DNA from 3 places in the Planococcus donghaensis genome. Region 1 is predicted to be linked to each of the others. Evidence: riboswitches for the same ligand, from Rfam matches in the RefSeq annotation. Region 1 holds a riboswitch; each other region holds the start of a gene.
The links. Region 1 has a riboswitch for thiamine pyrophosphate ahead of thiT (energy-coupled thiamine transporter ThiT). Riboswitches for the same ligand answer to the same signal wherever they lie in the genome.
Positions count from the first base shown of each region.

Region 2: another riboswitch for thiamine pyrophosphate. It lies ahead of BCM40_RS08890 (YkoF family thiamine/hydroxymethylpyrimidine-binding protein); the one in region 1 lies ahead of thiT (energy-coupled thiamine transporter ThiT).
Region 3: another riboswitch for thiamine pyrophosphate. It lies ahead of tenA (thiaminase II); the one in region 1 lies ahead of thiT (energy-coupled thiamine transporter ThiT).

Region 1 covers NZ_CP016543.2:909,051-911,320, forward strand. The annotation lists gene BCM40_RS04430 (M20 family metallopeptidase) at 1-575, opposite strand, end outside; TPP riboswitch at 721-818, shown strand; gene thiT (energy-coupled thiamine transporter ThiT) at 915-1,493, shown strand; gene map (type I methionyl aminopeptidase) at 1,621-2,270, shown strand, end outside.
Region 2 covers NZ_CP016543.2:1,774,768-1,777,037, reverse strand. The annotation lists gene BCM40_RS08895 (ECF transporter S component) at 1-387, opposite strand, end outside; gene BCM40_RS08890 (YkoF family thiamine/hydroxymethylpyrimidine-binding protein) at 389-979, opposite strand; TPP riboswitch at 1,070-1,175, opposite strand; gene BCM40_RS08885 (MFS transporter) at 1,513-2,270, opposite strand, start outside.
Region 3 covers NZ_CP016543.2:2,970,762-2,973,031, reverse strand. The annotation lists gene rlmN (dual-specificity RNA methyltransferase RlmN) at 1-251, shown strand, start outside; gene BCM40_RS14640 (SurA N-terminal domain-containing protein) at 413-970, shown strand; TPP riboswitch at 1,102-1,205, shown strand; gene tenA (thiaminase II) at 1,296-1,979, shown strand; gene thiM (hydroxyethylthiazole kinase) at 1,981-2,270, shown strand, end outside.

The DNA.
Region 1 (2,270 bases):
TGAAACTTCATGGCAGATTCAATGGCATTGATGCCTTCCCATGGACGACTACCATGAGCGGGCTTTCCTTTGAATGTCATATCCAATTGTAAAACGCCTTTCGATTGTAAACCTACTTTCAACCCAGTAGGTTCACCACAAATAACGAAATCGCCGGTGTAACCTTGCTCGACTAGCCATTTGGATGTATTGCGTCCGCCAGTTTCTTCATCGGTTACAATATGTAATTGAACACTTCGTGCCAATTTGGAACGATCAAGGTCTACAAAAGCTTGCATCATTGCTGCAACTCCTGCTTTCATATCCGCAGCACCTCGTCCGTAAAGGCGATCTTGTTCTACTATCGGATTAAATTGTTCTTCATGTCCTGGCACTACGTCAACATGACCATTCCAAACAATGGTTTCAGCTCCTTTTCCTTTAGCAGAAGTAAGCATCTTATATCCGTTATTATCATGTACAGTAACAGCCTCACCTTTTTCTTTTAACCATTCTGCGCAAAAAAGAAGTGCTTCATTAGCTCCTTCTTTGGAATCGCTTTGAATTTTAATCAAATCCTTTAATAGTTCGATCATTTTTTGGCAAGCCCAATATACGGCTGCCTCCACCACCTTTCGACTATCATTACTAGTCTCTACTTTACCCTATGAGTGTGTGATAAAACAGCCTTGCAATAAACAGGAGGCTTGTGTACAATACAGGTGAAAGTTAAATATTTGTATACACCACAAGGGGAGCTTTAGCTGAGAGTGAACATCTGTTCTTACCCTTTGAACCTGTAAGTTAACACTTGCGCAGGGATGTGGATAGAAACCGGTCCTTACAACGACGCCTGGCTCTGTCCTAGCGTCGTTTTTATAATGGTTTTATTCGCGGCCCTTCTGGTGATGTGCACAACACATAAGGAGGAAGTCATGAGAAATAAAAAAGTTTTGTTAATGATGGAAATTGCAATTTTTGCAGCTCTTGGATTTGTTTTAGACTTTATATCATTCCGGATGCCACAAGGCGGTTCAGTTAGTTTAGTCATGATTCCAATCGTCTTAATCGCTTTTAGAAGAGGTGTTGGTGCGGGCGTTTTAACTGGCTTGTTAGTCGGCTTGTTACAAATTGTTTCTGGCTTTATCTCTGTAACCCCTTTGTCATTCGGCTTTGTCGTTATGCAAGTGATATTGGATTATCTATTAGCATATGCTGTGGTCGGATTCGCGGGTGTGATGCGCGCAAAATATTTGCAGCATGCGGAAGCGAAGCAAACTGGAAAAATGCTAATCGCAATTGTCTCAGGCGTGCTTATTGCATCGGTATTGCGTTATTTCGTGCATGTCGTCACCGGTATTTTGTTCTTCGGTATGTTTGCTGAAGGCAATGTAGTAATTTACTCTGCTGTGTACAATGCTACGTATATGATCCCTGTATTTTTACTCGCTGCTTTTGTTTGTTCAGCGCTTTTCGCAGCTGCTCCAAAATTGGTGAATGCTGAAGCTCAATAATGTAAAGGCTGTCTTCGGACAGTCTTTTTTCTATGAATCGCTAGAAGAGATTCAAACAGGACGGGAGCCTCTGTATAAATTTTGTGGTATAATTTTTGAATAGAAAAGCTTGAAAGAAGGGTATTTAATGATTGCAACTACTGAAAAAGATATTGAAATGTTAAAAAAAGCTGGCCAAATGGTAGCTGAAATTCGTGAAGCGATGAAAGCGGCAACGAAAGCCGGCGTTACAACAAAAGAAATTGATGAATTGGGTGGCAAATTATTTGAAGAACTTGGGGGCGTATCTGGGCCAAAATCAGAATACGACTTCCCAGGGTACACATGCATTAGTGTTAATGAAGAAGTAGCTCACGGCATTCCAGGCAACCGTGTAATCCAAGATGGAGATATTGTGAATATTGATGTTTCGGGTTCATACGAGGGCTATTTCTCTGATACAGGAATATCGTTTGTAGTAGGAGAAGGACATGCAGAAAAAGAAAAAATTTGTGCAGCTGCAGCTTCTGCTTTTGATCGCGCAATGACAAAAGTTAAAGCGGGCGCTAAACTAAACCAAATCGGTAAAGCAGTTGAGCGCGAAGCAAAAGAACAAGGTTTGTTTGTTATCAAAAACTTGACGGGACATGGCATTGGTAAATCGCTTCATGAGGCGCCTCAGCACATTTTAAATTATTACGATGCATGGGAAACAACGATATTAAAAGAGGGCATGGTGCTAGCAGTAGAGCCTTTTATCTCACAAAAGTCTGAACACATCATTGAATCAGGTGATGG
Region 2 (2,270 bases), 870 kb from region 1:
AAAACTGAAAACTGCCGAACCGATTCCGGCAAGCATTAATACCAAAATATTAAAATGCTTGTAGCCAGTTAATGCAAAAGCGGCTTCTGCGCCAAGTCCTTGAACAACTCCAGTTAAAATTAATCGAGGTCCTACAGCGTTGCCGATTAAGACTTCGATGGCAGCTGCCATTGTTTCTGAAAGAAATGCTGCGCCAGGTTTACGGATAATGTACATGCAAATAATGGAGACGATAAACCAAATACCAAACATCCATTCATAAGCAAGGGGGCCTATCACAGCTGCCCAAATATTTGCAGCATGAACAAACAATAAATATACAATGCCAAAGACAACAGCAAATAACGACATTAAGACAACTTCTTTTAATTTCCACGATTTTAGCATGTTAAGCACCTCCATGAGATGGGCTGTTAATGCTCATCGATACGGTCATGACTAAATGGCGGTGTTCCTCAGAGCGAGCATTCGTAAACGCTTCTTCGTAAAAATCAAAAACATCGTGAATGTCCCCGTGGATACCACTCGCATAATGCATCGAATCGTTAAAAACGCCTTGTTGCTTTGCCCGATCGACTTCACGGTAAATCACGGTCATATAATCCGGATTGTTCATTGGGTATAGTGCAAATTGCGAAGAAACATATTGTTTTGTGTCGTCAGTATTCAGTAACACATCGTCTTTATTTAAAAAGACATCACCTGAAGAATCACCAGGACAGCCAATTGAAAAAGTGCCAGACAACGCGACGTGTTCACCAGTTTTCGCTGCATGTAGAGTTAAAGCTTTGGCAACATTAAAGACATGAATTTGTTTGCCACGAATAACAGTAGAGACATCGTCTGTATGCATCCATACGTTTGAAGTATCCGTTTCGTTTAAAGCTCCTTTGATTACTTTGATAAAATCGCCTGTCATTGGATGTAACGAAAAGCGAAATCCAACGATTGGACTGGTACCGCATTGCAATGGTTCCATGTAAAATTCCTCCTTAAAAATGTGCACAAAAAAGACCGCATCCGTGAAGATGCAGCCATAATCTACAAATAATCAAAAAAGGAATTATTTCAGAAATGCGCCGCACTTCCTCACGCAGGTATTATCCTGATCGAGTTTTGAGGGATCGAAGCTTGCGCTTGCATCTCAGCCAAAGTGGGCACCCCTAGTGCAGAAAACGGTATGCGGTTTTTGTGTTCGGGTTGTTCCCGATGGGTTTAGTGTAGAGGAAGTGGTGAGGGATGTAAAGAGGGAGCTTAGAAAAATATGTGAGGTGTGGAAGTTTGAGTGGGGTCTGGGAACGCTTTGGACGCTTTTGGCATGGCTTTCGCGATAAGCCAGGAAAAACGCCTGTCTTATCGCTTCGCCTAGCCCGTCGACGCGCCGGTGCTTAGTGAATTGTTACACCAGTAAATATAGTTTTTATATGATAAAAGTGAAGTAAATGCAAAAAACAAGAGTGAAACTAAAAGGTTTCACTCCTGTTTTTTATTGGGCTTTGTGTAATTTAACCATTAGTTTTGACTAGTAGTTTGTATATGGTTACGAACAATGGCCGGTCGTGTTAATGAGAATATGGCACACCCAAGTGCAATAAGAACAATAACAGCGCCAACCCAAGGCATGCTTGAAATTGAACCGGTTTGCGCTAATGCGATACCACCAATTGCAGAACCTAGAGCAATACCAACTTGTAGAGCTGAGTTATTAAAACTTTGCTGAACATCTGATGTTGCTGGGTCTATTTCAATTAGGTAGCTTTGTTGCGGTGGAGATAAACTCCAGCTAAGGGCTGCCCAAATGACCATTACAGGCAAGAACACGACTAACGAGAATGTTGTGAGTGGTAGTAAAAATAGGGAAACAGCAAAAGTTGAAATGACGATGATGATACTTTTTTTCGATCCAATCCAATCGGACAACGCGCCACCGATTGCACCACCACTAACTGCTGCAATACCGAATAACAAGTAACAGACACTAACCCAAAATGAATTTAAGTTAAGAATAGTTTCAAGAAACGGTGTGAAATAAGCGTATACCGTGTAATGTCCGGCTAACATAAACATTGTCGCGAGATGCGCAGAACCGATTTTTGCACTCGCAACGGCTTTTAGTTGTTGCTTAAGCGGAACTGCTGTACCACCGGCAATTGGCTGAATATAGAGTGCAATCAATGCCATAGATCCGATGGAAAGTAGGGCGATGCCAAGGAAAATAACACGCCAGCCGAACAAGTCTGAAACAACAATTCCAATTGGCACACCAAGAA
Region 3 (2,270 bases), 1.2 Mb from region 1:
ATCAACTGGCGAAATTGCTAGAAGATAAGCGTCACTTGTCATACGTGAACTTGATTCCGTACAATTCTGTTGATGAGCACGATCAATATCAACAAAGTACACCAGAAGCAATCAGTGCTTTCTATGATGCATTGAAGAAAAAAGGCATCAACTGTGGCGTACGTCACGAACAAGGCGCAGACATCGATGCTGCTTGTGGTCAATTACGAAGCAAACAAATCAAAAAAGATAAAAAAGAAGTAACAGTTTAATAAATAACCGCATTCCTAATGATTAGGAACCTCAGACCACAAACAACTCGAGTTGTTTGTGGTCTTTTTTATTTAATTTATGAAACTTATCGAACGTTAAGAGCGTATTCAGCTTTATAGGATGAATTAGTTAACTTTAAGCTAATAAGGGGAGTGAGGGATTGAAGAAGATTCTGTTCATAGTACTTTTACTTGGAACAATCGTTTTAGCTGGTTGCAGCGATGTTTCAACATACGGTGATAATGAAGTAGCGGCTACTGTAGACGGTCATGAGATTACAATAGGTGATTTGCGTTTTTTGTATGCTGATGAAACGGCATTAGATTATCTGGATTCGGTAATAGTGGCAAAACTGATCAAACAACAAGTACAAGAAATGAATCTCGATATTTCCCCGCATTTAATGGCTGAAGAAAATCAGGATGATTTTGAAAAACTTCCTCCTGAAAACACAAAAGATGAAGGCAGTAAGCAAGTTCGTAAATATGCCATCGCTCAAGCGGAAAAATTAGGTATGACACCCGAAGAATTTCAAAAGCAGTATGCTAAAAAACTCAATCACCAAAATGCTTATATCAATACATATCTTGAAGAGAAATTAGGTGGAGGGGACATTAACGATCCAAAATGGAGTGAGAAATTTGGAGAAGAATACAATGATTTAATAGAAAAATTGGTAGAAGAAAATAAAGAAAAAATAGAAGTGTTACTTGATTAACATCTAGTAAAATCGATGGTAGAGTATTAGCGATAAAATTTAGTTTTGTACCTTTTATCTTTAAGAAGAATTTTATAAAGACTATAGTATTAACAAAATCTGTGATATAGTGATTTCGAAAACATAAATAAAAACACCACTAGGGGAGCCGGATATCGGCTGAGACGAGCATAAGCTCGGACCCTTTGAACCTGATCTGGATCATACCAGCGGAGGGAAGTGGCGGATTGTCTGCTATTTTTTATCGACTGCATACGCCGCTTCCCTTTATTGGGGAGCGGCGTTTTTATGTTGTGTAAATGAATAGGAAAAGGGAGATGGAGAAATGACTTTTTGTAAAGAAGTAAGAAAAGAATGTGACCACCTATGGCAGGCGAGTTTTGATCATCCATTTGTTAAAGGAATTGAAGATGGGACATTGCCGGTCGATGTATTCCGTTTTTACGTCATGCAAGATGCTTATTACTTATCACATTTCGCGAAAATTCAAGCACTTGGTGCATCAAAAGCAAAAGACTTAGAAACAACGCAACGTTTTGCGATTCATGCATCACATACAAGTACGGCTGAATTATCTTTACACCAATCCTTTATGAAAATGTTAGATGTTACGGAAAAAGATTGGTTAGCATTTCAACCTTCTCCGACTGCATATGCATATGTATCTCATATGTACCGAGCATCTGCAGGGGATTTAGCAGACGTCCTAGCGGCCATTTTGCCTTGTTATTGGCTGTATTATGAAATCGGCGAACGGTTGAAAAATGCCAAACCGGATCATCCGATTTATGACCGTTGGATTGAAACTTACGGTTCCGAGGAATTTGGGGAACTTGTCAATGAACAAATCGAACGGATGAATCGTTTGGCTGAAGAACTGCCAGAAGCTCGCCGCAAAGAACTAAAAGACCATTTTCTAAAGAGCAGTTATTACGAATTAAATTTTTGGGACCAAGCATGGAGAAAAGAAACGTGGTCTATAGATGCGATTGAAAAAGTAGGTGTCTAATATGATTCAGCTGATAAAAGAGCAAAATCCAGTGGTGCATTGTATTACCAATCATGTGGTATCCAATTTTCAAGCGAATGGCCTTTTAGCAATTGGTGCGTCGCCGATTATGGGAGAAGCACCAGAAGAAGCAGCAGAACTGGCTTCATTATCTCAAGCGCTGTCATTAAATATCGGAACCTTGCATACAGAGTCATTAAAAAGCATGTTGCTTGCGGGAAAACGAGCCAATCAATTGGGCATTCCAGTTGTGTTAGATCCCGTTGGAGCAGGGGCAAGTGGCTTTCGTCT